Regions from separate parts of the Thauera sinica genome, predicted to be linked through region 1. Evidence: predicted binding sites of a transcription regulator. Region 1 holds the regulator's gene; each other region holds the start of a gene.
The links. Region 1 encodes sigma-54, which starts transcription at its own class of promoters, with help from an activator protein. Its sites were predicted from a motif close to TGGCACGCTTNCTGCTNA; they were not measured.
Positions count from the first base shown of each region.

Region 1 (10,427 bases):
CGGCTTCTGGCACGGCCGCGCCGGGGTCGAACAATACGTCGGAGCGTGATGCGCCGGCCGGCCCCCGCGACGGAAAGCGCGCGCGCCGGAGACGTCCGCCCGCAGCCGGGAACGGAAATCGACACACGCCCGCGCCCCGTCGCGCGCAAGACCGGAGATCGAACATGCCTGCATTGCCCACCCTGCCCCGCCCGCCTAGCCTGGCCGAACTGCTGCCCGGCAGCCTGCGCCGGCGCATCGGCGAACGCCTGCAGAACCTGCGCATTCCCGACTTCACCGTGCCCGGACCGGTCGCCCGGCTGGTGGCGCACCTGCCGCAGCAGCCGCCCACCCAGGCGCTGACGCTGGCGCTCAACCTCGCGCTCGACCGCGTCCTGCCGCGCGACACGCTGTCGCCGCTCACCGGCCGCCATCTGCAGATGCGCGTGCTCGACGCCGGCCTGAGGCTGGACTTCACCCTTGCCGGCCGGGGCTTCCGCCGCGTCGCGCCGGCCGCCGGTACGAAGCCCGACCTGGTCGTCTCGGCCACCGCCCGCGACTACCTCGCGCTGGCGCTGCGCGAGGAAGACCCCGACACCCTGTTCTTCAGCCGCCGCCTGCGCATGGAAGGCGACACCGACCTCGGCCTGCTGGTGAAGAACACGCTCGACGCGATCGACTGGGATGCGCTGAAGGCCAGGCTGGGCGGCCAGCGGCAAGGCTGAGATCCGGCGCCGGAAGGCTCGCGCGCGGTGTCGGCGCGCGCTCGACCGTGCCCGCGCCCCGGCACTGCGGTAAGCTTGCGCCCCCCGGGACTTCCCGCTCGCCGCCACGCCCAGCCATGCCTTCGGAATTCGACCTGATCCGGCGCCACTTCGACCGCGCGGCCGCGCACTGCGACCTCGCCGTCGGCGACGATGCCGCGCTGATGCGGCCGCGGCCCGGCATGCAGCTCGCGGTGTCGACCGACATGCTGGTCGCCGGCACACATTTCTTCGCCGATGCCGACCCCGCCCTGCTGGGCTGGAAGACGCTCGCCGTGAATGTGTCGGATATCGCGGCGATGGGCGCCGAACCGCGCTGGGCCTTGCTCGCGATCGCGCTGCCGGCGGCCGACGAGGGGTGGATCGCCGCGTTCGCCGGCGGCCTGTTCGACTGCGCGCGCGCCCACGGCGTGGACCTCGTCGGCGGCGACACCACCTGCGGACCGCTCAACATGACGGTGACCCTCATCGGCGAGGTGCCGACGGGCGAGGCCGTCACCCGCGGCGGCGGCCGCGCGGGCGACGAACTGTGGGTGTCGGGCCAGCCCGGCCTGGCGGCGCTCGGCCTGGCGGCGCTGCGCGGCGACGCCGCGCTCGCCGCGGACGGCCTGCAGCGCTGCCTCGACGCCCTGCACAAACCGCGGCCCCGCACCGCGCTCGGCCTGGCGCTGCGCGGCGTGGCCAGCGCGATGCTGGACGTCTCCGACGGGCTGCTCGGCGACCTCGGCCACATCCTGGAGCGCTCCGGCACGGGCGCCGTCGTCGATACCGCGGCGCTGCCGTTCGCCGCGCTGCTCGCCACCGGCGCCGATGCCGCGCTCGCGCGGCGCTGCCTGCTGTCGGGCGGCGACGACTACGAGCTGCTGTTCGCCGCCCCGCCCGCGCGGCGCGAGGCGGTGCAGGCCATCGGCGCACGCCTGGGCCTGCCGCTGCACCGCATCGGCACCCTCACCGACCAGTCCGGCGCGCTGCTGCTGCGCGAGGCCGACGGCACGCTGCAGGCAAGCCCCGCCACGGGCTACGATCACTTCGGCTAGCGCCGCACCCATTCCAACGCCCATCCGCGATCCTGCCCATGCACCCCACCGCCCGCTTCATGCTGAGCCACCCCGCCCACTTCATCTCGCTCGGCTTCGGCTCGGGCCTGTCGCCCTGGGCGCCGGGGACGATGGGCACGCTGCTGGCGTGGCTGCTATATCCGCTGATCCGCACGCCGCTGTCGGAGTTCGTCTTCCTCGCGCTGCTCGCCAGCCTGTTCGCGGCCGGCATCCTCGCCGCCGAGCGCACCGGCCGCGCGCTCGGCGTGCCGGACCATGGCGGCATCGTCTGGGACGAGATGGTCGCGACCTGGCTGGTGCTGGTGTTCGCGCCCAAGACTCTGCTGTGGCAGGCCGTCGCGGTGGCGCTGTTCCGCTTCTTCGACATCGTCAAGCCGCCGCCGGTGCGCTGGGCCGACCGCGCGCTGAAGGGCGGCTTCGGCGTGATGCTCGACGACCTCATCGCCGCCGGCTATACGCTGCTGGCGCTCGCCGTCCTCGTCGCGGCGTTCCGGCCATGATGACGGCCGCGCTCGACGCCCTGTCCGCGGCGCTCGGCCAGGCGCTGGCCGCGCGCGGCTGGATGCTCGCCACCGCAGAATCCTGCACCGGCGGCTGGATCGCCGAAGCCGTCACCGCCACCGCGGGCAGTTCGGGCTGGTTCGACCGCGGCTTCGTCACCTACTCCAACGAGGCCAAGATGGACATGCTCGGCGTGTCGCCGGCCACACTCGCGGTGCACGGCGCGGTCAGCGAGCAGACGGTGCGCGAGATGGCGGCCGGTGCGCTGGCCCGCAGCCGCGCCCAGGTGGCGGTCGCCGTCTCCGGCGTGGCCGGCCCCGGCGGCGGCAGCACGGAGAAGCCGGTGGGCATGGTGTGCCTGGCCTGGGCGCGGCGCGGCGCGGCACCGCAGGCGGTCACGATGCATTTCGGCGGCGACCGCGAAGCGGTGCGGCGACAGACGGTGGAGCACGCGCTGCGCGAACTGATCCGGTTCGCCGGCTGAGCAGCGCGGCGCCGCTCGTCGGGCGGCATTGCTGTAAAAATAAACAGCTACTACACTGCCGCCGTCAGGGAGCCGCGACAACATCCCTGCAATCTCTGTGCCATAATCCGGACATCACTCAGGAAAGACTCTCATGGACGACAACAAGGCCAAGGCGCTCGCCGCCGCGCTCTCCCAGATCGAGAAGCAGTTCGGCAAGGGTTCGATCATGCGCATGGGCGACGGCAACGTCGAGCGCGACATCCAGACCGTTTCCACCGGCTCGCTCGGGCTCGACATCGCGCTCGGCCTCGGCGGCCTGCCGCGCGGCCGCGTGGTCGAGATCTACGGCCCCGAATCCTCCGGCAAGACCACGCTGACGCTGCAGGTCATCGCCGAGATGCAGAAGCTCGGCGGCACCGCCGCCTTCATCGACGCCGAGCATGCGCTCGACGTCGTCTATGCCGAAAAGCTCGGCGTCAACATCGAGGACCTGCTGATCTCGCAGCCCGACACCGGCGAACAGGCGCTCGAGATCGCCGACATGCTGGTACGCTCGGGCGGCATCGACATCATCGTCATCGACTCGGTCGCCGCGCTCACGCCCAAGGCTGAGATCGAGGGCGAGATGGGCGACCAGTTGCCCGGCCTGCAGGCCCGCCTGATGTCGCAGGCCCTGCGCAAGCTCACCGCCAGCATCAAGCGCACCAACACGCTGGTGATCTTCATCAACCAGATCCGCATGAAGATCGGCGTGATGTTCGGCAGCCCCGAGACCACCACCGGCGGCAACGCGCTCAAGTTCTACGCCTCGGTGCGCATGGACATCCGCCGCACCGGCACGATCAAGAAGGGCGACGAGGTGATCGGCTCGGAAACCCGCGTGAAGGTCGTCAAGAACAAGGTGTCGCCGCCGTTCAAGGAGGCGCACTTCGACATCCTGTACGGCGAGGGCATCTCGCGCGAAGGCGAGATCATCGACCTCGGCGTGGAACACAAGATCGTCGACAAGTCCGGCGCCTGGTATGCCTACAACGGCGACAAGATCGGCCAGGGCAAGGACAACTCGCGCGAGTTCCTGCGCGCCAACCCGGCGCTGGCGCGCGAGATCGAGAACAAGGTGCGCGTCGCGGTCGGCCTGCCCGAGATGCAGCCGGTCGCGGCCGTGGCCGCGACTGCCTCCACCTGAGCCCGCCGCCCGCGGGGCCCGGCATGAGCGAAACCACCCTGCGCGAGCGCGCGCTGCGCTACCTTGCGCAGCGCGACCACTCGCGCGCCGAACTGGCGCGCAAGCTGGCCGGCCACGGCAGCGCCGAGGAAGTCGCCGAGGTGGTCGCACGCATGGGCGAGCTTGGCCTGCAGTCCGACCGGCGCTTCGCCGAAGCCTGGGTGCGCGGCAAGGCGGGCCGCTTCGGCACGGCGCGCCTGCGCAACGAACTGGCGCGGCGTGGCGTGGAGCGCGAACTGGTCGACGCGGCGCTTGCCGCCGAGTGCGTAGAATCGGAACTCGAACGCGCCCGTGCCGTATGGCGCACGAAGTTCGGCACGGCGCCGGCCGATGCGCGCGAATGGGCTCGCCAGGCGCGCTTCCTGCAAACCCGCGGCTTCGCGGCGGAGGTGATCCGCAAGCTGCTGAAAGAGCAACCCGATGAGTCTGCTTAAGGTCACCGGCCTGCAAAAGCGCTACAAGGCGCGCACCGTCGTGCACGACGTCGGCTTCGACGTCGACGCCGGCGAAGTCGTCGGCCTGCTCGGCCCCAACGGCGCCGGCAAGACCACCTGCTTCTACATGATCGTGGGCCTGGTGCGCGCCGACGGCGGCGAGATCCTGCTCGACGACAGCGCGCTGACCCATCGCCCGATCCACGCCCGCGCCCGCCTCGGCCTGTCCTACCTGCCGCAGGAGATGAGCGTGTTCCGCAAGCTCACCGTGGCGGAGAACATCCGCGCGGTGCTGGAACTGCAGGGGCTGGCACGCGAGCAGATCGAAACGCGGCTCGACGAACTGCTCGAGGAACTGGGCATCGCCCACCTGCGCGACAACACCGCGGTGTCGCTGTCGGGCGGGGAACGCCGGCGCTGCGAGATCGCGCGCGCGCTGGCGACCAACCCGCGCCTGATCCTGCTCGACGAGCCCTTCGCCGGCGTGGACCCGATCGCGGTGCTCGACATCCAGAAGATCATCCGCTTCCTCAAGGAGCGCGGCATCGGCGTACTCATCACCGACCACAACGTGCGCGAGACCCTCGGCATCTGCGATCGCGCCTACATCATCAGCGAGGGACGCGTGCTCGCCAGCGGCCGGCCGGCCGAGATCATCGCCAACGAACAGGTTCGCCAGGTCTATCTCGGCGAGCATTTCCGCCTCTGAACCCTGCTCGTCCATGAAACCCAGTCTCCAGCTCAAGCTTTCCCAGCACCTGACGCTCACGCCGCAGTTGCAGCAGTCGATCAAGCTGCTGCAGTTGTCCACGCTCGAGCTCAACCAGGAGATCGAGCGCTTCCTGCTCGAGAACCCCATGCTGGAGCGCGAGGAAGGCGACGGCAGCGAGTTCGCACCGCCTCCGCCGGCCCCCGGCAGCACCACGGCGGCAACCGACCGCGGCAACGAGGCATCCGACAGCCGCGAAGGCGGCGACACGCGCAGCGAGGGCGAGTCCGCCGCCGGCCTCGACGAAGGCATGGACTGGTCCAGCGTCGGCAACGGCAGCCCGTCCAACCGCGACGACGACGACGTCGATTACCAGGAATTCCAGGCCGCCGGCATCTCGCTGCGCGACCACCTCGACCTGCAGGTGGCGCTGTCGCCGCTCAGCGACCGCGACCGCGCGCTCGTGCGCTTCATCATCGAGGCGCTCGACGACGACGGCTACCTGCACCAGACGCTGGAGGATCTGCTGGAGCTGCTGCCGGCCGAACTCGAGATCGATCTCGACGAACTCACGATCGCCCTGCGCCACGTGCAGAACCTGGAACCGGCCGGCATCGGCGCGCGCACGCCGCAGGAATGCCTGTCGCTGCAGTTGCGCGCCCAGCCGCCCTCGCCCGACCGCAACCTCGCGCTGGAGATCGTCGACAGGCACCTCGAACTGCTCGCCGAGCGCAACTTCGCCAAGCTCAAGCGGCTCACCGGCTGCGACGACGACGCCCTGCGCGCCGCCCAGGCGCTGATCGGCCGGCTCGACCCCCACCCCGGCTCGCAGCACTCCGCCGAGGAAACGCGCTACGTGCTGCCCGACGTGGTGGTGCGCAAGGTGCGCAACCGCTGGACGGTGTCGCTCAACCCGGAGGCGATGCCGCGCCTGCGCATCAACCAGCTCTACGCCAGCATCCTGCAGCAGCACCGCGGCCAGGGCGGCGGACTGACGGGCCAGTTGCAGGAGGCGCGCTGGCTGATCAAGAACGTCCAGCAGCGCTTCGACACCATCCTGCGCGTGTCACAGGCGATCGTTGACCAGCAGCGGCAGTTCTTCGATCATGGGGACGTGGCAATGCGGCCACTCACCCTCCGGGAGATCGCGGACCAGCTCGAGCTGCACGAATCCACCGTTTCGCGCGTGACGACGCAGAAGTACATGGCGACGCCGCGCGGTGTGTTCGAACTCAAGTATTTCTTCGGCAGTCACGTCTCCACCGACACCGGCGGTGCGGCATCCTCCACTGCGATTCGCGCGCTGATTCGCCAGTTGGTGGAGGCCGAGGACAGGAAAAAACCCTTGTCGGACGCCAGGATTGCCGATCTATTGGGCCAGCAGGGTATCGTGGTCGCACGGCGGACGATCGCCAAGTATCGCGAATCCCTCAATATCCCGCCGGTCAGTCTGCGCAAAACGCTTTGATAACAAGAGGAGTTGCCATGAATCTGAACATCACCGGACGTCACGTCGAAGTCACTCCGGCCATCCGCGAATACGTGTCCACCAAGCTGGACCGCGTCGTCCGCCACTTCGACAACGTCACCAGCGTGAGCGTCATTCTGTCGGTCGAGAAGCTGAAGCAGAAAGCGGAAGTCACCGTGCACGTGCGCGGCAAGGACATCTTCGTCGAGAGCGACGACAACGACATGTACGCGGCGATCGATTCGATGGCCGACAAGCTCGACCGCCAGGTCCAGAAGTACAAGCAGAAGCAGAGCGACCACAACCACGACGCGCTCAAGCATCAGAGCCCCGAAGCCTGAGGCGGCGGGTTTCCGCCCTCCTTCCGGGGTGAGCGTATAATCGGCGCGTTTTCCGCACGCGCCACCCTCACCCCGAGCCACCATCCCGCACAGCCGCGCCCCGTTTCCGCGAAACGGCACACGCCCCCGACATGAGCCTCATTTCCCGACTACTGCCGCTGTCCAATGTGGTCGCCGATCTCGACGCGAGCAGCAAGAAGCGCGTTTTCGAGCAGGCGGGACTGCTGTTCGAGAACAATCAGGGCATCGCCCGCAGCACGGTGTTCGACAGCCTGTTCGCCCGCGAACGGCTGGGCTCCACCGGGCTCGGCCAGGGCGTCGCCATCCCGCATGGCCGCATCAAGGGGCTGAAGGAAGCCGCCGGCGCTTTCCTGCGGCTTGCCGCGCCCGTCCAGTTCGATGCGCCGGACGGACGCCCGGTCAACCTGATCTTCGTGCTGCTGGTGCCGGAGCAGGCCAACGAAACGCATCTGCAACTGCTGTCCGAACTGGCGCAGATGTTCAGCGACCGCGGTTTCCGCGAGTCGTTGCTGAATGCGGCGGATACGGCGGCCCTGCACGCGCTGTTCGCAAACTGGGGCCCCGATGCGGCAGATCAGCGTAGCGCAACTGTTTGAGGCACAGCGAGAACGCCTCCAGCTCAGCCGCGTCAGCGGCAGCCTTGATGCCCAGCTCTCGGTCGGTGACGAGGCCATCTGGGGCGCCGACCTCGTCGGCCACCTGAACCTGATCCATCCGACGCGCCTGCAGATCCTCGGCACCGCCGAACTGGCCTGGGCGCAGCGCCAGCCCGACGACAAGGTCGCCCACCACCTCAATGAGATCCTCTCGGCGCGGCCGCCGGCGATCATCGTCGCCGATGGCTGCGAGCCGCCGCCTTCCGTGCTCGCCGCCTGCCGCTCGCACGACGTGCCCCTGCTCACCACGCCGCAGCCTTCGGCCAGCGTCATCGACCACCTGAGGCTGTTCCTGTCGCGCAGGCTCGCCGAGCGCATCTCGCTGCACGGCGTCTTCATGGACGTGCTCGGCGTCGGCGTGCTGATCACCGGCGACTCGGGGGCGGGCAAGTCCGAACTGGCGCTCGAACTGATCTCCCGCGGCCACGGTCTGGTGGCCGACGACGTGGTGGAATTCTCGCGCATCGGACCGACCGTCCTCGAGGGGCGCTGCCCGGAGATGCTGCAGGACTTCATCGAGGTCCGCGGCCTGGGGATCGTCAACATCCGCACCGTGTTCGGCGAAACCGCGTGCCGGCGCAAGATGCGCCTGCGCCTGATCACCCATCTCGAGCGACGCCAGCCCGGCACCAACGACCCTTTGCGCCTGCCGATGCAGCACGAAAGCCAGGCCATCCTCGGCGTCCGGGTACAGCGGGTGGTGCTGCCGGTGGCGGCCGGGCGCAACCTCGCGGTGCTGCTCGAGACCGCCGTCCGCTCCGCCATCCTGCAATTGCGGGGCATCGATTCCACGCAGGATTTCATCGAACGCCAGACGCGCGCGCTCGGGCAGGGCGGCGACCACGGCGACGGCGACGCGGGCGACTGACCACGGCCTTGCCGCCGCGGCACGGCGGCTGATACGCTCGATCCCTTTACCGCAGAGCATCAGCCGCCATGACCGCCACACCGGACTACCTGGAACGCATCCTCAACGCCCAGGTGTATGACGTGGCCGAGGAGACCCCCCTCGACCTCGCAGCGAACCTCTCCGCGCGCATCCACAACCGCGTCCACTTGAAGCGGGAAGACATGCAGCCGGTGTTCAGCTTCAAGCTCCGCGGCGCGTACAACAAGATGGTCAAGCTGTCGCCGCAGGCGCTCAGGCGCGGCGTGATCTGCGCGTCCGCCGGCAACCATGCGCAGGGCGTGGCACTGTCGGCGCAAAGGCTGGGCGTGCGCGCGGTGATCGTGATGCCGAGCACGACGCCGCAGATCAAGATCGACGCGGTGGCCTCGCGCGGCGGCGAGGTCGTGCTCGCCGGCGAATCGTATTCGGACGCCTACGCCCATGCGCTGGAACTCGAGAAGGCCGAGAAGCTGACCTTCGTCCACCCCTTCGACGACCCGGACGTCATCGCCGGCCAGGGCACCATCGGCATGGAGATCCTGCGCGCGCATCCGCAGCCGATCCACGCCGTGTTCTGCGCCGTCGGCGGCGGCGGGCTGATCGCTGGGGTGGCGGCCTACATCAAGCGGCTGCGGCCGGAAACCAGGATCATCGGCGTCGAGGCCGTCGACGCCGACGCGATGACGCGCTCGCTGGCGGCGGGCAGGCGCATCGCGCTCGAGCAGGTCGGCATCTTCGCCGACGGCGCGGCGGTGAAGGAGGTCGGCGCCGAGACCTTTCGCCTGTGCCAGCAGTACGTGGACGAGATGGTCGTGGTCGACAACGACGCGATCTGTGCCGCGATCAAGGACGTGTTCGAGGACACCCGCTCCATCCTCGAGCCGGCCGGCGCGCTCGCGGTGGCCGGCGCCAAGGAATACGCCAAGCGCCACAAGCTGCGCGACAAGCACCTGGTGGCGGTCGCCTCGGGTGCGAACATGAATTTCGACCGCCTGCGCTTCGTCGCCGAACGCGCCGAGCTGGGCGAGCAGCGCGAGGCGGTGCTGGCGGTGACGATCCCGGAAAAGCCCGGCTCCTTCCGCAAGTTCATCGGCGTGCTGGGCAATCGCAACATCACCGAGTTCAACTACCGCTACGCCGACCCGCAGCAGGCGCACATCTTCGTCGGCGTCACGGTGCACAACCGCGGCGAGGCCGGCAAGCTGGTCGAGATGCTCGACCGCCACGACCTGCCGGCCATCGATCTCACCGATGACGAACTGGCCAAGACGCACGTGCGCTACATGGTCGGCGGCCATTCGCCGCGGGCCGACAACGAACTCGTCTACCGCTTCGTGTTTCCCGAGCGCCCCGGCGCGCTGATGCACTTCCTGACCAGGCTGCGCTCCGACTGGAACATCTCGATGTTCCACTACCGCAACCACGGCTCCGACTTCGGCCGCGTGCTGGTCGGCATGCAGGTGCCGCCGGCGGACCAGGCCGCCTTCGACGAGTTCCTGAAGCAGCTCGGCTACGAGTGCGCGCCGGAGACGGACAACCCCGCCTACCGCCTGTTCCTCGGCTGACCGCGGCGCCTAACGCCGGATCGCCCGCGCCGCGCCTGCCTCGGTGACGATCCAGTCCATGGGCACGTCATGGGGCTGGGGGCACACCGAGGCCACCCGGCCGACCTCGAAGCCGACGCCCACCGCGAGCGGCCGCATGCGCGCCAGCGTGCGGTCGAAATAGCCGCCGCCGTAGCCGAGGCGGAAGCCCTCGGCATCGAATGCGTTCAACGGCACCAGCACCACGTCCGGCACGACGAACCCGCCCTCGACGGGATGCGGAATGCCGTGGCGATCGGGCTGCATGGCGCAGTCCGGCGTCCACGGCCGGAACGCCATCGCCTGTCCCCGCCCGATCACCACCGGCAGGGC
Region 1 covers NZ_CP023439.1:3,853,223-3,863,649, forward strand. Annotated here, with positions in the region: gene CCZ27_RS16805 (U32 family peptidase) at 1-49, shown strand, start outside; gene ubiT (ubiquinone anaerobic biosynthesis accessory factor UbiT) at 165-704, shown strand; gene thiL (thiamine-phosphate kinase) at 821-1,780, shown strand; gene CCZ27_RS16820 (phosphatidylglycerophosphatase A family protein) at 1,819-2,301, shown strand; gene CCZ27_RS16825 (CinA family protein) at 2,298-2,786, shown strand; gene recA (recombinase RecA) at 2,920-3,954, shown strand; gene recX (recombination regulator RecX) at 3,978-4,427, shown strand; gene lptB (LPS export ABC transporter ATP-binding protein) at 4,414-5,136, shown strand; gene CCZ27_RS16845 (RNA polymerase factor sigma-54) at 5,150-6,604, shown strand; gene hpf (ribosome hibernation-promoting factor, HPF/YfiA family) at 6,622-6,945, shown strand; gene ptsN (PTS IIA-like nitrogen regulatory protein PtsN) at 7,077-7,562, shown strand; gene hprK (HPr(Ser) kinase/phosphatase) at 7,531-8,490, shown strand; gene ilvA (threonine ammonia-lyase, biosynthetic) at 8,559-10,076, shown strand; gene CCZ27_RS16870 (5-formyltetrahydrofolate cyclo-ligase) at 10,086-10,427, opposite strand, start outside.

Region 2 (10,427 bases), 2.4 Mb from region 1:
CGCGCCGCGGCCGAGACATTGCCGCCGGCTTCTTCCAGCGCGCGCTGGATCACGTCGGCCTGCACTTCCTTCAGCCGGCGGCCGCGGCGCGGCGGCGGTGCCGCCTCTGCCGAAGCCGGCGGCGCCGGCGCCGGCGCGTGCCGCTTGTCATGCACCGGCGCGTCGCCGCTGAAGATCTCCTCGGGCAGGTGGTTCGGGCGGATCTCGTCCTCGTCGTCGTCGAGCAGGGCCAGCGCCACGCGCAGCACGTTCTGCAACTGGCGGATGTTGCCCGGCCAGGGATAGCCCTCGATGAAGCGCATCACGTCCCCGCCCACGCGGACGCTGCCCGGCGGACGGTCGGTCGCTTCCTCGTCGATCAGCTTTTCGACGATGCGGCGGATGTCGGAACGTTCGCGCAGCGGCGGCAGATGCACGGTGAGGCCGTTGACGCGGTAGTACAGGTCCTCGCGGAACTGGCCGGCCTTCACCGCTTCGCTCAGCACGCGGTGGGTGGCGCAGACCAGCGCGATGTCCACCGGCACCGCCTCGCTGGCGCCGATCGGCAGCACGCGGCGCTCCTGCAGTACGCGCAGCAGCCGCGCCTGCATCGCCAGCGGCATGTCGCCGATCTCGTCGAGGAACAGCGTGCCGCCGTGCGCCTGCTGGATGCGTCCGACCGCGCCCTCGCGCCGGGCGCCGGTGAAGGCGCCACCGGTATAGCCGAACAGTTCGGATTCGATCAGGTTCTCGGGTATCGCGGCGCAGTTGAGCGCCACGAACGGGCCGCTGGCGCGCGGGCCGCTGTTGTGGCAAGCCTGCGCCAGCAGTTCCTTGCCGACGCCGGACTCGCCCTGGATCAGCAGCGGGATGTTCTTGCCCACCACCTTGCCGGCGCGGTCGAGCGCGAACTGCAGCGTGGCATCGCCGGTGGCGAGGCTTTCGAGCGTGATGGCGCCGGGGCTGGACGGCCGGCGCGCGGCCTCGTCGCCGGCGCGGCGCGGTGCGCGCGCTGCGCCGCGCACCGGAGTGGCCGCATACCAGGCCAGGCTCGCCCGCGGCCGCGCGAACACCGTGCCGCCGGCGCGCAGTTCGAGCTCGAGCAGGCCCATCGGGTCGCGCGCGGCGCGGTCCATCGCGGCGCCGAAGGAAGTGCGGAACAGGTTGCCGAAGCCGCCGAAGCCGCTGCGGTGGGCGTCGGCGATGCCCAGCAGCGCACGCGCCTGGCGGTCGGCGCCGACGATCTCGCCGTCGGCCGACACCGCCAGCAGGCCCTCCTGCAGTCCGCCCACGCCCTCGGCGCGGGAATGGAAGGCGAACAGCATGTGGCGCGCGTGCTCGCTCTCGAACAGGCTGCGCTCCAGCAGCCGCACGCCGACCCGCGCCAGGCCCAGGGTGTGCGGCTGGTAGCTGCGATGGTCGCCCGAGATGTCGAGGACGCCGAGCATCTCGCCGCGCGCATCGAAGATGGGCGCGGCGCTGCAGGTCAGGATGCTGTTGCGTTCCATGTAGTGCTCGGCGCCGAAGATCTCGATCGGCCTGCGCTCGACCAGTGCCGAGCCCACCGCGTTGGTGCCGCGCTGGCGCTCGCTCCAGTCGGCGCCGGGCTGCAGCGCGACGCGGCCGGCGCGATCGACGAAGCCCGGGTCGCCCAGCGCATGCAGGATGAGGCCGTCCGCATCGGCGAGCACCACCATGCTGCCGGACGAACGGATCTGCTCGTAGAGGTGTTCCATCACGCCGCTGGCGTGGCTCAGCAGCAGGCCGCTGCGCTCGCGCGCGACGGAGAATTCGCAGCGGTTGACGTTGTCGATGCGGCTCGAAGCGCGCTCGTCCAGCCCGTCGCGGCGGCAGCGGCGCCAGGAACGGATCACCGGTTCGGGCAAGCCTCTTTCCGGTACATCGCCCATCTCGAAAAACTGCCGGCGCAGCGTGGCAAGCTCCGCCGCCTGCTCACTGCGTGCCAGGGTCTGGCCCATGTCTTCGTCTCCGTCTCCGGCGGGCATGCTCTTTTGTACTTCCGGCATGACCGCCATGCCCTCGGGGCATTCCTCGGGGCCGGATTGCTCCATGGGTGGAGCATCCGGCTTCTCGTCGGAATTAAAGCAAAACTCTTGCCATCCGGACAGCGGAAATCGCGCATCCATGGGCATCGGCAGATTCACATAGAAAGCGGCTATCGGCCCAGCGCCCGATCCTCCGCCTCGACCGCCGCCATCTCGTCATCGTCGAACAGCCTGGAACGGGTGTGGAAAGCCTTGCCGGTATTGCCCTCCAGCGAAAAGGTGCCGCCCTGGCCGTCGACGACGTCGATGATCAACTGCGTGTGCCTCCAGTACTCGTACTGGGATGCGCTGATGTAGAACGGCACGCCGCCGATGTCGCCGAGGCGCACGTCGTAGGCGCCGATCGTCAGGTCGGTGGGCAGATAGCAGTTGGCGGCGCTGTTGTCGCAGCAGCCGCCGGACTGGTGGAAGATCAGGTCCGGCCCGTATTGCGCCTTCAGCGAAGCGATCAGCTCCAGCGCGGCCGGCGTGGCGATGACGCGGTCGACCATGTTCCCCTCCGGAAAGGAAAAAACGGGGGCGGTTGCCCGCCCCCGGCGAATTGCCCGGGAACGGGCAAGGGGAGAGAAGACACGTCGCTCAGAAAAAGCCGAGCTTGTTCTCGGCGTAGCTCACGAGCAGGTTCTTGGTCTGCTGGTAGTGGTCCAGCATGACCTTGTGCGTTTCGCGGCCGATGCCGGATTCCTTGTAGCCGCCGAAGGCCGCATGCGCCGGATAGGCGTGGTAGCAGTTGGTCCATACGCGGCCGGCCTGGATGGCGCGGCCCATGCGGTAGGCGACGTTGCCGTTGCGGCTCCACACGCCCGCACCCAGGCCGTAGAGCGTGTCGTTGGCGATGGACAGCGCCTCGGCCTCGTCCTTGAAGGTGGTCACCGCCAGCACCGGCCCGAAGATTTCCTCCTGGAAGATGCGCATCTTGTTGTGGCCCTTGAACAGCGTCGGCTGGATGTAGTAGCCGTCGGCCAGTTCGCCGCCGAGCTGGGCACGGTCGCCGCCGATGAGGCACTGGGCGCCTTCCTGCCGGCCCAGGTCGAGGTAGGACTGGATCTTGCTCATCTGCTCGCGCGAAGCCTGCGCGCCCATCATCGTGCCGGTGTCGAGCGGGTGGCCCTGCTTGATGGCGGCGACGCGCTCGAGCACACGCTCGATGAAGCGGTCGTAGATCGATTCCTGGATCAGTGCGCGCGACGGGCAGGTGCATACCTCGCCCTGGTTGAAGGCGAACAGCACCAGGCCTTCGATGGCCTTGTCGAGGAAGGCGTCGTCCTTGTCCATCACGTCGGCGAAGAAGACGTTGGGCGACTTGCCGCCCAGTTCGAGCGTGGCCGGAATGAGGTTGTTGGCCGCGGCCTGGGCGATCACGCGGCCGGTCGAGGTCGAGCCGGTGAAGGCGATCTTGGCGATGCGCTTGCTGGTGGCGAGCGGCAGGCCGGCTTCGCGGCCGAAGCCGTTGACCACGTTCAGCACGCCCGGCGGCAGCAGGTCGGCGATCAGCTCGGCCAGGACGAGGATGGAGACCGGCGTCGATTCGGCCGGCTTCAGCACCACGCAGTTGCCGGCGCCGATGGCGGGCGCCAGCTTCCAGGCTGCCATCAGGATGGGGAAGTTCCACGGGATGATCTGGCCCACCACGCCGAGCGGCTCGTGGAAGTGGTAGGCGACGGTGTTCTCGTCGATCTCGGAAATGCTGCCTTCCTGCGCACGCAGGCAGCCGGCGAAGTAGCGGAAGTGATCGACCGCCAGCGGGATGTCGGCATTGAGCGTCTCGCGGATCGCCTTGCCGTTGTCCACCGTCTCGGCATAGGCGAGCAGTTCGAGGTTCTGCTCGATGCGGTCGGCGATCTTCAGCAGGAGGTTCGCGCGTTCGGCCGGCGAGGTCTTGCCCCAGGCGGGGAAGGCGGCATGGGCGGCATCGAGGGCGAGTTCGATGTCCTCGGCGGTCGAGCGTGCGACCCGGGTGTAGACCTGCCCGGAGATCGGGGTGACCACGTCGAAGTATTCCCCCTTGACCGGCGCCACCCATTTGCCGCCGATGAAGTTCTCGTAACGGTTCTTGTACTGGACCTTGGCTTCGGCCTGGCCGGGCATTGCGTAGAGCATGGTGTGTCTCCTGGTTTGATGGCGTTCGGGGCGTCCTGCCGCCGCACTCCTCTCGTCAGCAGAAGCCGTGCCAAAGAATAATTTATTCGTCCATTCAAATACTTGGAACGAAGGACGGTGCTCCAAAAATCCCTGTACCCGCGCTGGAGCACTCCACATTGCAACACATGCGGCGCATCGGGCGGAGCAACGGGCAGAACGCCGGCCGATCTGCTCCATGACTGCTCCTTTCGCTGCCCGAGCAGGTACTGCTCCACGAACATACGCCAATTTTGGAGCAGGCGCGATCGCCGCCGGGCAGCACCGCCGACCCTCCGCGATCGGGCGCGAAAGCGCCGCCCGCAGCGGGATTCGCCCACATCGCCGCCGTCGCCGCCGCACGAATGGCACACCGCTTGCACTCGGCCTGCGCACCGGCGCCGCCGCCTGCCCGAAGCATCCAGGCGCGCCGCCGCCCACATCACTCGACGGAAAAAGGTGGAAGACATGATGAACAAGGAGACTCTCGCCCACACCCTGCGCTCGGCCGCCCTCGCCGCGGCGCTGGGTGCAGCCGCCGGCCACGCGCAGGCCCATGGCGACGTCACGCCGCAGGCGGTCGACACCTCGGTGCTCAAGCCGGTCGGCGGCGGCTGGTTGGAAAAGAACCCCTACCGCAAGAACGAAGACGCGATCCGCATCGGCAGTTCGGCCTTCAACCAGAACTGCGCCCGCTGTCACGGCATCGGCGCCGTGTCCGGCGGCATCGCCCCCGACCTGCGCCTGCTGCCCACCGGCGACGACGGCGACGAATACTTCATCCAGCGCATCCGCAACGGCGTGACCCGCAACGGCGCGGTCTACATGCCGCCCTTCGAAGGCACGCTGACCCAGGAAGCGATGTGGGCCATCCGCGCCTGGCTGGAGACCGTCCATGTGGACTGAGCGCCGCCGCCTGCTGCTGGGCGCCGGCGCGCTGCTCGCCCAGGCCGCCCTGCCCGGCGCCGCCCGCGCCATCGCCGCCGGCGGCCCGCCCGAAACGCAGCAGCCCGGCGCGCTGCGCATCGCGGTGTATGCCGACTTCCCGCCCTACTCGTACAAGGGCAAGGGCGTCGACGTCGCGCTGGGCAAGGCGCTCGCCGACAAGCTCGGCCTGCGCGCCGAGTTCGTCGAGTTCCAGCCGGGCGAGGACATGAGCGACGACCTGCGCAACATGGTCTGGCGCGGCCACTACCTCGGCACCCGCCCCGCCGACGTGATGCTGCACGTGCCGGTCGACGCCCGCTTCGCCGCGCAGAACGACAAGGTGGCGATCTTCGGCCCCTATCACCTCGAGACCATGGCGGTGGCGCGCGACCCGGCGCGCCTGCCGCCGGTGGCCGGCTCGGCCGCGGCCGGGCTGGAAGTCTTCACCCGTGAGCTGATCGGCGCCGAAGTCGACAGCCATGCCAGCGACTTCCTGATGCAGGTGCTGAACGGCCGCCTGCGCGGCAACGTACGCCACTTCCGCACGCCCGCGCTCGCCGTCGAGGCCCTCGAGCGCGGCGAGATCGCCGCCGTGCTCGGCACGCATACCGAACTGCAGGCCGCCCTCGCCGGCTCCGGCCGCTACGCGCTGGACCGCCTCGCCCTGCCCGAACTGCGCGTCGCCCAGTGGCCGCTCGGCATGGCGGTGAAGGCAGAAGCCACGCCCCTGGCCGAAGCGCTCGGCCGTGCCCTGGGCGAGCTGCAGCGCTCCGGCGCCGTCGCCCGCCTGTTCGCCGAACAGGGCCTGAGCCTGACCGCGCCCTGAAGCGCGACCCGTTTCAACCGCAGCAGCCACACCCACCACCGCTCGAGGAGACAAAACGATGACAAGACAGATCCGCCATACCCACCTCGCCGCCGCCCTCGCCGCATTGTGCGCATCCGGCGCCGCCAGCGCGCTCGACGTGGACGCCGGCGACTACACCGCCCTGCCCGAGGGCACCAACCTCGCCCTGCTCTACTACCAGCACGCCGAGGTCGACCACCTGTATGCGGACGGGCGCAAGGGCGCCGGCAGCCTGCGCACCGACGCCGCGCTGCTGCGCTACGTGCATTTCACGAAGATCGGCGACTACATCATCGACCCGCAGATCATCGTGCCCTATGTCGACATCGACACCCGCGGCGCCCTGGCGGACGCCGGCGTCAACAGCCCCGGCGGCCTGGGCGACACTCTGCTCGGCGCCACCCTGTGGCTGAAGAACGATCCGCAGAAGGGGGAATACTTCGGCTTCACCTATTTCCTGTCGACGCCGACCGGCAACTACGACCGCGACCGCGCCCTCAACATCGGCGCCGACCGCTACAGCCACATCCTGCAGGCCGGCTACATCAACCGGCTGTCGGACAAATTCACCATCGACCTCGTCGCCGATGCCACGATCCACGGCGACAACAAGAAGGCGAACGCCGCCGGCGACACGCTCAAGCAGGCGGTGAGCTATCAGGCGCAGGCCTGGCTGCGCTACCACGTCACCGACGCGCTCGACCTGCGCGCCAGCCTGTCGCGCCACTGGGGCGGCGAGACCAAGCTCGGCGGCGTGCGGCAGGACGACGAGAGCAACCGCTCGAAATTCACCATCGGCGCGGCCTGGTTCGTCGAGCCCACCGTCCAGTTGATCGCCAACGTCGGCAAGGACATCTCGGTGGACAACGGTCCGAAGGAAGACAGCCGCGTGAATCTGCGCCTGCTCAAAGTGTTCTGAGGACTTCCCGGCGCAGGAACGCGAAAGGGGCTTCGGCCCCTTTCGCGCATTCCGCCCCGCTGCGGGCGCGCCCCGCCAGCCTGCGGGAAACGGCAGCCGGCCGGCAGCGCCCCGTGGGAATGGCGCCTTCCGCATTCTGCCCGGCCCGCAGCAACGAATGTCATGGAAGACGGAGAGGATGCGGCGGCCGGGCGGAGGCGCGGACCGCCCCCGTATCCGGCGCCGGCTTAGGCGTGTATCGTGGCGGGAGTCGCTCCCCGCCCACGACACATCGTCCTTCGCGGCGATCCTCAACACACAGTGACCCGAGGAGAAACACCATGACAGGGAAGTTGCTGACGCCTGACAGGCTGCCGACCGAAGCCGAACTGCTGGCCGCGCCGGAAGATGACTACATGTCGCCGCGGCAGCTCGCCTTTTTCCGGGCGCTCTTGCTGCGCGAGCGCGATGCGCTGCTGGACTCGGCGCACCGGACGACGCTGCATCTGCAGGAATTCGAATCCCCGGCCGACCCGGCGGACCGCGCCTCGCTGGAAGAAGACCACACCCTCGAACTGCGCGTGCGCGACCGCGAACGCAAGCTGCTGCACAAGATCGACGAAGCCATCACGCGCATCGACAACGGCAGCTACGGCTGGTGCGAGGAAAGCGGCGAGCCGATCGGCATCGCCCGCCTGCTGGCGCGGCCGACCGCCACCTACAGCATCGAGGCCCAGGAACTCCACGAGCGCCGCCGCCGCATGATGGGCGGCTGACGCCCGCCGACGCCCGCCCCGCATCGCCGCCGGGGCGCGCCCGCCCGGCTCAGCCGAGCCAGACCCGCGCGTTGCGGAACATGCGCAGCCAGGGCGAGGCATCCGGGCTCTCGTCGACCAGCCACTGCGGCGCCCACGACATCTGCAGGGTGCGGGCGGTGCGCTCCGGGTGCGGCATCATGATCGTGAAGCGGCCGTCGGCGGTGGTGAAGCCGGTGACGCCGTCCGGCGAGCCATTGGGGTTCTTCGGATACGCCTCGGTTGGCCTGCCGTAGTTGTCCACGTGGCGCAGCGCGAGCAGCGCGCCGGCGCGGTCGGCTTCCCGTGCGAACACCGCGCGGCCTTCGCCGTGGCTGACGACGATGGGCATGCGGCTGCCGGCCATGCCGCGGAACAGGATGGACGGGCTGTCGACCACCTCGACCATCGCGAAGCGCGCCTCGAACTGCTCGCTGCGGTTGCGGTGGAAGGTCGGCCATGCCTCGGCGCCGGGGATGATGGGGGCGAGGTGCGCCATCATCTGGCAGCCATTGCAGACACCCAGCGCGAACGTGTCGCCGCGGCGGAAGAATGCCTCGAATTCGGCACGCAGCCCGGGGTTGAACAGGATGGACTTCGCCCAGCCCTGCCCCGCGCCGAGCACGTCGCCGTAGGAAAAGCCGCCGCAGGCCGCCAGGCCGTGGAAACCGGCCAGGCCGATGCGCCCGGACTGCAGGTCGGACATATGGACGTCCACCGGGGCGAAGCCGGCGCGCTCGAAGGCGGCGGCCATCTCGACCTGCGAATTCACGCCCTGCTCGCGCAGCACCGCGACCTGCGGACGCGCACCGGTGGCGATGAAGGGCGCGGCGACGTCCTCGGTGGCGTCGAAGGACAGCGACACCGACAGGCCGGGGTCGGCCGCATCGGCCAGGCCATCGAATTCCTGCTGCACGCTGTCGGCGTCGTCGCGCAGGCGGGCGATGCGGTAGCCGGTTTCGGACCACGCCTGCAGCAGTTCGCTGCGGCCCGCGCCGAACACCAGCCTGGCGTTGCGGCGGAAGCGGATCTCGTCCTTGTCGTTGGGCTCGCCGATGAAGTGATAGGTCAGCTTCGCTTCGCGCAAGACCTCGGTGATCCGCGCGCGGTCGTCGCGGCGGATCTGGATCACCGCGCCCAGTTCCTCGGCGAAGAGGCCGGCGAAGAGCTTGTCGCCGAAGCGGCCTTTCAGCGTGTCGGGCCTCTTCTCCAGGCCGTCGACGTCGTTCATGTAGTGGTCGTAGCACACGGTATCGAGCACCAGCGACAGGCCGCACCTGGCCGCGAAGGCCATCTCGCACACGGTGGCGAAGAGCCCGCCGTCGCTGCGGTCGTGGTAGGCCAGCAGCAGGCCGTCGCCGCGCAGGCGCTGGATCGTGGCGAAGAAGGCGGCGAGCTGGGCCGGATCGACGTCGGGCGCATGTTCGCCCACCGTGCCGTAGGCCTGGGCCAGCACCGAGCCGCCGAGGCGGTTCCTGCCGTTGCCGAGGTCGATCAGCAGCAGGTCGGTGTCCACGCCTTCGGGGAGCTGCAATTGCGGGGTGAGCGTGCGGCGGCTGTCCTGCACCGGCGCGAAGGCGGTGGCGATCAGCGACAGCGGGGCGACCACCTGCTTGTCCTCGCCGTTCTCGCTCCACGCCGTGCGCATCGACAGCGAGTCCTTGCCGACCGGGATGGACAGGCCGGCGGCGATGCAGAATTCGGAGACGGCCTTCACCGTGTCGAACAGCCCGGCATCCTCGCCGCGATGGCCGGCGGCGGCCATCCAGTTCGCCGACAGCTTGACGTCGCCGATGCCGGCGATGTCGGCGGCGGCGATGTTGGTGATCGCCTCGCCGATCGCCATGCGCCCGGAGGCTGGCGCGTCGATGCAGGCCAGCGGGGTGCGCTCGCCCATCGCGAAGGCTTCGCCGCGGTAGCCGTGGAAGCTCATCGCGGTGACGGCGACGTCGGACACCGGAACCTGCCACGGGCCGACGAACTGGTCGCGCGCGGTCAGGCCGCCCACCGAGCGGTCGCCGATGGTGATGAGAAAACCCTTGCCCGCCACCGCCGGCATGCGCAGCACGCGCAAGCCGGCTTCCTTCAGGTCGATGTCGGTCACGTCGAACGGCGGCAGGAAGACGGCGCGGCGCGATACGTCGCGCGTCATCTTCGGCGGCTTGCCGAGCAGCACCTTCATGTCCATGTCGACCGGCTTGTTGCCGAAATGGCGGTCGGTGACGGTGAGGCGGCCGTCGGCGGAAGCCGTGCCCAGCACCGCGAAGGGGCAGCGCTCGCGCTCGCAGAAGGCGCGGAACCGTTCGAGGTCCTGCGGCGCGACGGCGATCACGTAGCGCTCCTGCGACTCGTTCGACCAGATCTCGCGCGGGCTCATGCCCGGCTCTTCGATGTGGACCTCGCGCAGTTCGAAATGCGCGCCGAGGCCGGCATGGTCGGCAAGCTCGGGCATCGCGTTCGACAGGCCGCCGGCGCCGACGTCGTGGATGGCGATGATCGGGTTGCGCTCGCCCATCTGCCAGCAGGCGTCGATCACTTCCTGGCAGCGGCGCTGGATCTCGGGGTTGCCGCGCTGCACCGAGGCGAAGTCGAGGTCGGCGGTATTGGTGCCGGTGGCCATCGACGACGCCGCGCCGCCGCCCAGGCCGATCAGCATGCCGGGGCCGCCGAGCTGGATCAGCAGCGTGCCGGGCGGGAAGACCGGCTTCTCCGACTGCTGCGCCTGGATGTTGCCGACGCCGCCGGCGATCATGATCGGCTTGTGGTAGCCGCGCACCTCGCCCTGCACTTCCTGCTCG
Region 2 covers NZ_CP023439.1:1,058,317-1,068,743, reverse strand. Annotated here, with positions in the region: gene CCZ27_RS04655 (sigma-54-dependent Fis family transcriptional regulator) at 1-1,958, opposite strand, end outside; gene CCZ27_RS04650 (DUF779 domain-containing protein) at 2,156-2,536, opposite strand; gene adh (aldehyde dehydrogenase) at 2,625-4,145, opposite strand; gene pedF (cytochrome c-550 PedF) at 4,632-5,069, shown strand; gene CCZ27_RS04635 (substrate-binding periplasmic protein) at 5,059-5,916, shown strand; gene CCZ27_RS04630 (transporter) at 5,975-6,856, shown strand; gene dksA (RNA polymerase-binding protein DksA) at 7,177-7,611, shown strand; gene purL (phosphoribosylformylglycinamidine synthase) at 7,661-10,427, opposite strand, start outside.
Region 2: the regulator sigma-54 is predicted to act here: its motif matches at 4,201-4,218, upstream of adh (aldehyde dehydrogenase).

Region 3 (10,427 bases), 1.3 Mb from region 1:
ATCAACGATCCAGACGGTATTCATTTCTTATGCACTGTTCTGGTGCGACGCGGCGGCGAACGCTCACGCGCGATCTGAAATCGGTAGCAGGATGGTGAAGCAGGTGCGCCCCGGACGGCTCTCCACCTCGATCATGCCCTGGTGCTGCTCTATGAAGCTCTGCGCCAGCGACAGGCCCAGCCCGCTACCGCCATCACGCCCCGAGACCAGCGGATAGAAGATCTTGTCGCGGATCTCCTCCGGGATGCCGGGGCCGTTGTCGACCACTTGCAATTCCAGTGCCAGCTTGTAGCGGCGCTTGGCGAGCGTGACCTGGCGGGCGACGCGGGTGCGCAGCCGGATCTCGCCCTTGCCCGCGAGCGCCTGCGCGGCGTTGCGCACGATGTTGAGGATGGCCTGGATGAGCTGCTCGCGGTCGGCGGTGATCTCCGGCAGGCTGGTGTCGTAGTCGCGGCGCACGTCGAGATCGGGGAATTCGGCCAGCGTCAGGCGGCGCACGCGTTCAAGCACATCGTGGATGTTGAGCGGCGCCGGCCGCATCATCGAATGCGAGTTCAGCAGGCGGTTCATCAGGTCCTGCAGGCGGTCGGCCTCGGCGATGATGACCTCGGTGTATTCGCGCAACTGCGGGTCGTCGAGTTCGCGTTCCAGCAGTTGTGCCGAGCCGCGGATGCCGCCGAGGGGGTTCTTGATCTCGTGCGCGAGGTTGCGGATCAGTGCGCGGTTGGCCTGCTGCTGCTGTAGCAGTTGTTCCTCGCGGGCGACGCGCAACTGGGCATCAATCGGGCGGAACTCCAGCAGCAGGCGCACGTCGGCAGCCTCGATCGGGCTCACCGTGCAGTCCAGGTGGATGGCCTCGCCGTCGTTGCGGGGGATCTTCAGGTCCTGCCCGGTGTAGCTCCAGTTGGTGCGCAGGGCGCGCTCCAGCGCGGCACCCAGCCCCGGCGGCTCTCCCAGCAGGCGCGTCAGGGGCGTGCCGACGAGCTTGCGGTGGCTGATCGCGAACAGGTTCTCGGCGCCGGGGTTCAGGTAGCGGATGATCAGCCGTTCATCCACCAGCACGACGGCGGACGACAGCAGTTCCAGCCCGGCGAAGGCGCCGGACGCGGGGTGGTGGACTCGGTGCGTTGTGGGGGCCATGGGCGCTTCCAGGATAGCTGCCAACGCATACGCAAGATGCGCGCCAGGCTGCCAGCTCAGCGCAGGTTGGCGATTTCCCGCTGCAGCGCCTCGACGTTGCGCTTGTGCAGTTCGACCTTGTCCTTGTAGGGCTGCAGGCGGTCGAGCACCCTCTGGTAGTTGCGCTCGTCGCCCATCCGTACCGCTTCCTGCTCGGCGAGCTGCTTCTGCGCTTCGGCGAGCCCGGCTTCCTCCGTGGCGAGTTCCTTCTCGAGCACCTGGCGGCGGGTGTCGTCGCGGGCGCGCTGGTCATTGGGGCTGACGCGCGGGAAGGTACTTGGCGAGGGGCCGGATGAAGCGCCCGAGCCGGGCGCTCGGGCCGGCCCCGGGACCGAGGTGACCGGCAGGTCCTGCTGGATGGCCTTGCAGCCGCGGGCGGCGCTGCGATCGTTGGTGTAGGTCGTGCGGCCCTCGGCATCGACGCACTTGTAGATTTCGGCCTGCGCGAGCGGTGCGGCACACAGGGCGAGGATGAGCGTGAGAGGGCGAAGCTGTCTCATGACCTTGTCCGGAAGAGTCGCGCCCCGCGCCCCGCGCGGTTCGCGCCGGTTGCTGCAGGACTGAGCAGGGATTAGACCCGATAAAAAAGGGACGGGCAATGCCCGTCCCCCTCCATGACAAGGTACTGCCGCCGCTTACAGGCTGTAGTACATGTCGAATTCCACCGGGTGGGTGGTGATGCGCAGGCGATTGACGTCCTCGGACTTCAGCGCGATGTAGGCGTCGATGAAGTCGTTCGAGAACACGCCGCCGCGGGTCAGGAACTCGCGATCCTTGTCGAGGTACTCCAGCGCCTGGTCGAGGCTGGTGCACACGGTCGGGATCAGCGCGTCTTCTTCCGGCGGCAGGTCGTACAGGTTCTTGTCGGCCGGATCGCCCGGGTGGATCTTGTTCTGGATGCCGTCCAGGCCCGCCATCAGCAGCGCCGAGAAGGCGAGGTAGGGGTTGGCCAGGGGGTCCGGGAAGCGCGCCTCGATGCGGCGGCCCTTCGGGTTGCCGGTGTAGGGGATGCGGATCGAGGCCGAGCGGTTGCGGGCGGAATAGGCCAGCTTGGTCGGCGCTTCGTAGTGCGGCACCAGGCGCTTGTACGAGTTCGTGCCGGGGTTGGTGATCGCGTTCAGCGCGCGCGCATGCTTGATGATGCCGCCGATGTAGTACAGCGCCAGTTCCGACAGGCCGGCGTAGCCGTTGCCCGCGAACAGGTTCTGGCCGTCCTTCCAGATCGACTGGTGAACGTGCATGCCCGAGCCGTTGTCGCCGACGATGGGCTTGGGCATGAAGGTCGCCGTCTTGCCGTACTGGTGGGCGACGTTGTGCACGATGTACTTCAGGACCTGGGTCCAGTCGGCGCGCTTGGTCAGCGTGTTGAACCTGGTGCCGATCTCGCACTGGCCGGCGTTGGCCACTTCGTGGTGATGCACTTCGACCGGCACGCCGCAGGCTTCGAGCGCGAGCACCATGGCGGCACGCACGTCGTTCAGGCTGTCGACCGGCGGCACCGGGAAGTAGCCGCCCTTCACGCGCGGACGGTGGCCGTAGTTGCCGCCTTCGAACTTGTCGGCGGTGGACCAGGCGGCCTCTTCCGAGATGACCTTGCTATAGACGCCCGACATGTCGACCGACCACTCGACCGAGTCGAAGATGAAGAACTCGGGTTCGGGTCCGAAGAAGGCGGTGTCGCCGATGCCGGTGCTCTTCAGATAGGCTTCGGCGCGCTTGGCGATCGAGCGCGGATCGCGATCGTAGCCCTTGCCGTCGGACGGTTCGATGACGTCGCAGGTCAGCACCAGCGTGGTTTCGTCGAAGAACGGGTCGATGTAGGCGGTGGTCGCTTCGGGCATCAGGACCATGTCGGACGCCTGGATGCCCTTCCAGCCGGCGATCGACGAACCGTCGAACGGGTGGCCGTGCTCGAAATGCTCTTCCTCGAACGCCGAAATCGGCAGGCCGACGTGGTGTTCCTTGCCGTGGGTGTCGGTAAAGCGCAGGTCGACGAAGCGGACTTCGTTCTCCTGGATCATCTTCATGACGTCTTGAGCGTTCATATTCACTCCTGGTGAGATGAGGCGGTGTCTGCTGAAAATCGGTCGGTTGCGGCGTCAAATTCCGGTGGGCAGGGTAAAGCATCAACCATGCCAAGACGTCCTGCACAAGAAATTCATTGTGCCATAAGGGGAAAGCCCGCAGGGGTCGCGCCGCAGGATGATGCCATGCACCAGAATGGTTTCATTCGGAAAGGTGAATGCACCGTTATGGTGCGATCTGCACGAAAAAGGACATCGAGCGATAGGCGGGATGCGTGCCGAGCCATTCCTCGATGCGCCGATTGAGTGCGTGCAGACGCTCGTCGGGCACGGAGGCGGGGAGCAGCACTTCGACGTCGATGCGATCCCCCAGGTAGTGGATCTGCACCCGCTTCGGCTTCGGCCCCGGCGGCCCCAGCAGGTCCGCCACCGTGGCGAGCACCTCCGCGCGCCCGGGCGGAACCCCCGGCGGCGTCCCTTGCAGGTTGGCATCGTCCTCGGGGTCGATATGCACGAGGATGTCCTGCACCTCGGGGTGCGCGGTGCGCACGCGGGCGTACACCGAGTCGGACACGCGGTGGCCTTCGGACACCGTCAGCCTGGGCTCGACCTGGACGTGCGCATCGCACAGCACGCGGTTGGCCATGCGGCGGGTACGCATGTCGTGCAGATTGACGACGCCCGGCGTGTCGAGGATGGTGCGCCGGAGCCGCGCGAGTTCCTCCTCGGACAGGCCGGTGTCGATCAGTTCGCGCACCGCCTTGAGCGCGAACCGGAAGCCCATGTGCACGATCAGGAAGCCGACGATCGCCGCCGCAAGCGGTTCGAGGAAGGGATAGCCGGCGAGGCTGCCGCCGATGCCGGCCGCCACGACCAGCGACGAGGCCGCATCCGAGCGCGCATGCCAGGCGTTCGTCTCCAGTATCGGCGCCTGGAGGCGCCGCGCCGAGGCCAGGATGTAGCGGAACATGCCTTCCTTGGCCGCCAGCGTGAGCACGGCCATGGCCAGGGCCGCGGGATGGAGCGCGGGCAACTGGTCCATGTGCTGCAGGCGGACTCCGGAACTCCACAGGAAGCCGAAGCCCACCCCGCCCAGCACCAGGCCGAGCAGCAGCGACGTGACCGTTTCGACGCGGGCGTGGCCGTAGGGGTGCTGCAGATCCGCAGGGCTCGAACTGTGGCGGCCCGCCACCAGCACGAGCACGTCGGTGACGAGGTCGGACAGGGTATGCGCCGCATCGGCGACCAGGCTGAAGGCGCCGGCGAACAGGCCGATCACGATCTGCCCGACGGTCAGTGCGGCATTGATCGCCAGCGCGACGATCGCCACGCGCTGGATGCCCCGGCCGCGGGCCGCGTTCTCGTCGGGCGGCGCGGCCTTGCGCAGACTGAGGGGCGGACGGGGGGCGGCGGAGGGCATGTCGGGGGCTGCGGATCAGGCGCTATACTTCGTACGTTCAGAATTCTAGCCGGATGCACGCATGGGAACCCTCTCCGACCTGCTGGCGCTCGCGCATCGGCGTGCCAGCACCCTCGACCTGCCTTACCAGGGCGCGCTGACGCCGGCGGAGTCCTGGCAGGTTCTGCAACTGGCGCCCGGCGCCCGGCTCGTGGACGTGCGCACGCGCGCCGAATGGGACTGGGTGGGGCGCGTGCCCGGCACGGTCGAGATCGAATGGCAGACCTATCCCGGCGGCCAGCCCAACCCCAATTTCATCGCCCAGCTCAGGCACCAGGTCGACCCCGAAGCGCTGGTGCTGTTCCTGTGCCGTTCCGGCGGGCGTTCGGATGCGGCCGCGCGAACTGCCTGCGCGGCCGGCTACAGCAACTGCTACAACGTCCTCGAGGGCTTCGAGGGCGACAAGGACGCCAACGGCCAGCGCAATCGCGTAGGCGGCTGGCGCCACGCCGGCCTGCCCTGGCACCAGGGCTGAGCCGGGGCCCGCGGACCGGAACCCCGCGGAGACGGTCCGGTCCGATACCGACATCACTCCCCAACGGACACCGAATTCGCATCATGCAAGTCGCCCCCATCAGCTTCGATCGCTTCAACGTGCTCGCCGACGCCGACGCGCAGGAACGCATCCGCGCCGCGCGTGCGCGCCTGGGCGACAAGGCGGTGCTGCTGTGCCACCACTACCAGCGCGCCGACGTCTATCAGCATGCCGACCTCACCGGTGACTCGCTCAAGCTCGCCCGCCTCGCCTCGCAGACCGACGCCGAGTACATCGTCTTCTGCGGCGTGCACTTCATGGCCGAAGTCGCCGACATCCTGTCGAAGCCGAGCCAGATCGCCATCCTGCCCGACCTCGCGGCCGGCTGTTCGATGGCCGACATGGCCAGCCTGGCCAAGGTCGAGCGCTGCTGGCGCGAACTGGCCGAGGTGCTCGATGCGCCCGACGCGCTGATCACGCCGGTCACCTACATCAACTCGGCGGCCGACCTGAAAGCCTTCTGCGGCGAGCACGGCGGTATCGTGTGCACATCGACCAATGCGCCCGCCATCCTCGACTGGGCGTTCTCGAAGCGAGAGAAGGTGCTGTTCTTCCCCGACCAGCACCTGGGCCGCTGGACGGGTTACAAGAAGGGCATTCCGCTCGACCAGATGGTGGTGTGGGACCCCGACCTCGAATACGGCGGCCTCACCCCGAGCAGATCCGCCATGCGAGGATACTGCTGTGGAAGGGCCACTGTTCCGTGCACCAGATGTTCCAGCCCGGCCACATCGAGCGCTGGCGCAGGCAGCATCCGGACGGCCTGGTGATCTCGCACCCGGAAAGCAGCCTGGACGTCTGCATCCAGTCCGACTACGTCGGCTCCACCGAGTACATCATCAAGACCATCCAGGCCGGCGCGCCCGGCACGCATTGGCTGGTGGGCACCGAACTGAACCTGGTCAACCGCCTCGCCGACGAGATGAAGCCGCAGGGCAAGACGGTGCAGTTCATGGCGCCGACCGTCTGCATGTGCTCGACGATGCAGCGCATCGACCCGCAGCATCTCGCATGGACGCTGGAAAACCTCGCCGAGGGCAAGGTGGTCAACCAGATCAAGGTGCCGGAGCACGAGGCCGAACTCGCCCGCGTCGCGCTCGACCGGATGCTCGCCGTTTCCTGATCCGCAAGCCGGGGCTGCGCGGGGGCCGGATGATGACGTCGCTTCGCATCTGCACCTACAACATCCACAAGGGCTTTTCGCAGTTCAACCGCCGCATGGTGGTGCACGAACTGCGCGAGCGGCTGCGCAGCCTCGACGTCGATCTGGTCTTCCTGCAGGAAGTGCAGGGCCTGCACCTGCGGCATCCGGTCCGCCACGCCGACTGGCCGCGGCAGCCGCAGCACGAGTTCCTCGCCGAGGACACCTGGCGGCAGACCGCCTACGGCCGCAATGCCGTCTATGACCACGGGCACCATGGCAATGCCATCCTGAGCCGGCACGACATCCTGTCGACCGCGAACGAGGATGTCTCGGCCCACCGCTTCGAGAGCCGCGGCCTGCTGCACTGCGAGATCTCGCTGGCCGAGTTCGACAAGCCGGTGCACTGCGTGTGCGTGCACCTGGGGCTCACCGCCGGCGGCCGGCGGCGCCAGATGCAGGCCCTGGCCGAGCGCATGGAGCGGCTGGCCCCGGACGGTGCGCCGCTGATCATCGCCGGCGACTTCAACGACTGGCGCAATCACGCCGACGAACTGATCGGCGAGCGGCTCGGCCTGACCGAGGCGTTCGGCGTCGATCGCGGCCGGCCGGCGCGCAGCTTTCCCAGCGCCCTGCCTTTCTTCCGGCTGGACCGCATCTACGTGCGTGGTTTCCGCGTGCGCCAGGCGAAGGTCCATTTCGGGGAAACGTGGGCGAAGATCTCCGACCATGCGGCGCTCACCGCAGACCTGGAGCCGGCGCCTTGACGGTGAGCGTTCCCGGCAACGCGGTCGTGTTGCTGGAGAATGGGCAGGAATATTTCCCCGCGCTGGAAGCCTCGATCGACGCGGCCGAACGCGAGATCTTCCTGCAGAGCTACATCTTCAGCGCCGACAAGGTCGGCCGCAGCATCGCCGGCGCCCTGCGCCGCGCCGCGCGGCGCGGGGTAGTCGTCCGGGTGATGGTGGACGGCTTCGGCGGGCGCGACTTCGTGCGCGACCTCATGCCCGAACTTGCCGAAGCCGGCGTCGAGGTGCTGATCTATCGCCGCGAACTGCGCGCCATGTCCCTGCGCCGCCACCGCCTTCGCCGGCTGCACCGCAAGGTCGTGACCATAGACGGCCGCGAAGCCTATGTGGGCGGCATCAACATCACCGACGATTTCACGCCCAACGGTTCGCCGTTTCCGCGCTACGACTACGCCGTGCGGGTCCAGGGGCCGGTGCTCGAGCCCATCGTCGAATCGGCCCACCGCCTGTGGCGGCTGGTGGCATGGGCGAGCTTTCGCCGCCGCGTGCATCAGCCGCTGCTGGCGCCGCCGCGCGGCGATGCGGCGGGCGCCATCCGCGCCGCCTACGTCGTGCGCGACAACCTGCGCTACCGCCGCGCCATCGAAGACGCCTACCTCGCCGCGATCGGGCGCGCCCGGAGCGAGATCGTCATAGCAAACGCCTATTTCTTTCCCGGACGGCGCTTTCGCCAGGCCCTCGCCGAAGCCGCCCAGCGCGGCGTGAGGGTGATGCTGCTGCTGCAGGGAGCCGGCGGCGACCATCCGCTGCAGGTCTATGCGACCCGTGCGCTCTATCCCTTCTTCCTGCAGCGCGGCGTCGAACTCTACGAATATCACCGCAGCCACCTGCACGCCAAGGTTGCGGTGGTCGACGGCTGCTGGGCCACCGTCGGCTCCAGCAACATCGACGTCTTCAGCCTGCTGCTGGCGCGCGAGGCCAACGTCGTGATCGAGGACGAAGGCTTTGCCGTGCAACTGCGGCACAGCCTGGCGGCTGCCATGCGCGACGGCGCGGAGGCACAACTGCCCGAACGCTGGCGCCGCCTGCCGCTGATGCGGCGCATGGCGAACTGGCTGGCCTATCAAGTGGTGCGGATGGCGATCGGCATCGCCGGCTACGGCGGCAAGCACTGATGCGTTCGCCGGTCTCCGCCCCGTGCTTCCAGCCGCCGGCGAAGCAGTCTCCACCACGTAGCCGCTCCGGGGCGGGTGTTCCTGGAGGGGCGAGGACTGTCCGAGCGCAGCGAGTTCCGCAGCCCCGGAAGGAACACCCGCCCCGGAGCGGCGGGCAGGCACCGATGTCCACCCCCGGCACGTCGGCCCAAAAGCCACCGATGCCAGCTCTTCACGCAGCGACCATCATCAGCCGCCATCCGACCGTCCGAGCAAAGCGAGTTCCGCAGCCCCGGAAGGAACACCCGCCCCGGAGCGGCGGGCAGGCACCGATGTCCACCCCCGGCACGTCGGCCCAGGAGCCGCCGATGCCAGCTCTTCACGCAGTGGCCATCATCAGTCGCCATCCGACCGTCCGAGCAAAGCGAGTTCCGCAACCCCGGGGGGAACACCTGCCCCGGAACGTCGGGCAGGCACCGATGCCCCGCCCGCCGGCACGTCAGCCCAGGAGCCGCCGATGCTCGATCTTCACGCAGTGGTCCATCACCACCGCCATCCCTGCGGCCTCGGCGCGGGCCACCGCTTCCGGAACGATCACGCCGAGCTGCAGCCACAGGCTCTTTGCGCCGACGGCGATGGCATCCTCGACGATGGGCATCACGTCGGCCGGATTGCGGAACACGTCGACCATGTCGATCTTCACCGGCACCTCGCGCAGGCTGGGGTAGCACCGCTCGCCCAGGATCTCCGGGTAGGCGGGGTTGACCGGGATGACCGTGTAGCCCGCCCTGCGCAGGTACTGCGCGACTTCGTTGCTGGGGCGGTCCGGCCTCGCCGACATGCCGACCACGGCGATGGTGCGGGTTTCCTCGAGCAGCCTGCGCAGGCCGGCCTCGTCCTGGATCATGTATGACTCTCCTCAGGTGAATTCCGGCGCGGCGGCATGACGCCGGCGCGGCACGTCCGCGAGCGTCCAGTTCGCCAGCGCCCAGTCCCAGACTTCCCGCGCCGGCGCGCGCGCCAGCCCCGCCGGCGGCCGCTGGCCGAGGAAGTCCAGTGCCGCCGCGAGGGCGGCGCCGGGCGGATGCGCGTCGATGGCGCGCGCCAGCGTCTGCTTCGACAGCTTCTCGCCCGCCGCATTGGTCGCCACCGGCAGATGCGCGTAGACCGGGTGCGGCATGCCGAGCAGGGACTGCAGATGGATCTGGCGCACCGTCGAATCCAGCAGGTCGGCGCCGCGTACCACGTCGGTCACGCCGGCTTCGGCATCGTCCACCACCACCGCGAGCTGATACGCGAACAAGCCGTCGGCACGCAGCACCACATAGTCGCCCACGTCCGCGGCCAGGTCTTCCTGCTGCGGGCCCTGGATGGCATCGTCGAAGCGGATCAACCCCTCCGCCCGCACCCGCCAGGCGCGTGCGCGGCGCCCCGGCGGCAAGCCGTTGCGGCAAGTGCCCGGGTAGCGGCGCGAGCCGTCGCGCGTCAGCGCCGAGTCGGCCATCTCGCGGCGGGTGCAGGCGCAGGGAAAGACGTCGCCGCCGGCCTTCAGGCGCTCGAGCGCGGCGGCGTAGGCCCCGGTGCGGCGGCTCTGCCAGACGATGTCGCCATCCCATTCGAAACCGCAGCGCGAGAGCGTGGCAATGATCGCTTCGGCCGCCCCGGGCACCGTGCGCGGCGCATCCACATCCTCGATGCGCAGCAGCCAGCGCCCGCCCCGGCGGCGGGCGTCGAGACAACTGCCGAGCGCGGCGACCAGGGAACCGAAATGCAGCGGACCGCTGGGCGAAGGCGCGAAGCGGCCGACGTAGCCGGGTGGCGGCGCGGATGTCATGCGCACGATGTTAGCACCGGCATGGGGTGTCACCGCCCGGCGGGCGGCACGCGCGCCAGGGCGATTGCACGATGTTCTTTCCGTCGGCCTGGATGGCGCGGCACGGCAGGTCTGGTGGCGGGGGATGCGTGGAGCGGGCGAGGACTGTCCGAGCACCGAGCGCAGCGAGGGCGAGTTCCGCAGCCCGACGGAACGCATCCCCCGCCACCAGACCGGATTCCAGGCACTCGTGCGATCGTCCTGGTGCGCGGGCCGGTGCCTCAGGCATGGCCGGTGCCGGCGAGCCCGGCGAAGCGTGCCGGGCGCACGCCGGCCGCGGCAAGGTCGCCGGCGAATTCGTCCGAGGCCAGGT
Region 3 covers NZ_CP023439.1:12,297-22,723, forward strand. Annotated here, with positions in the region: gene ntrC (nitrogen regulation protein NR(I)) at 1-24, opposite strand, end outside; gene glnL (nitrogen regulation protein NR(II)) at 64-1,140, opposite strand; gene CCZ27_RS00075 (DUF4124 domain-containing protein) at 1,197-1,679, opposite strand; gene glnA (type I glutamate--ammonia ligase) at 1,815-3,224, opposite strand; gene CCZ27_RS00085 (cation diffusion facilitator family transporter) at 3,430-4,623, opposite strand; gene CCZ27_RS00090 (rhodanese-like domain-containing protein) at 4,685-5,137, shown strand; partial or broken gene nadA (quinolinate synthase NadA) at 5,221-6,320, shown strand; gene CCZ27_RS00100 (endonuclease/exonuclease/phosphatase family protein) at 6,353-7,105, shown strand; gene clsB (cardiolipin synthase ClsB) at 7,102-8,262, shown strand; gene CCZ27_RS00110 (CoA-binding protein) at 8,741-9,148, opposite strand; gene gluQRS (tRNA glutamyl-Q(34) synthetase GluQRS) at 9,161-10,075, opposite strand; gene CCZ27_RS00120 (ChbG/HpnK family deacetylase) at 10,336-10,427, opposite strand, start outside.
Region 3: the regulator sigma-54 is predicted to act here: its motif matches at 3,300-3,317, upstream of glnA (type I glutamate--ammonia ligase).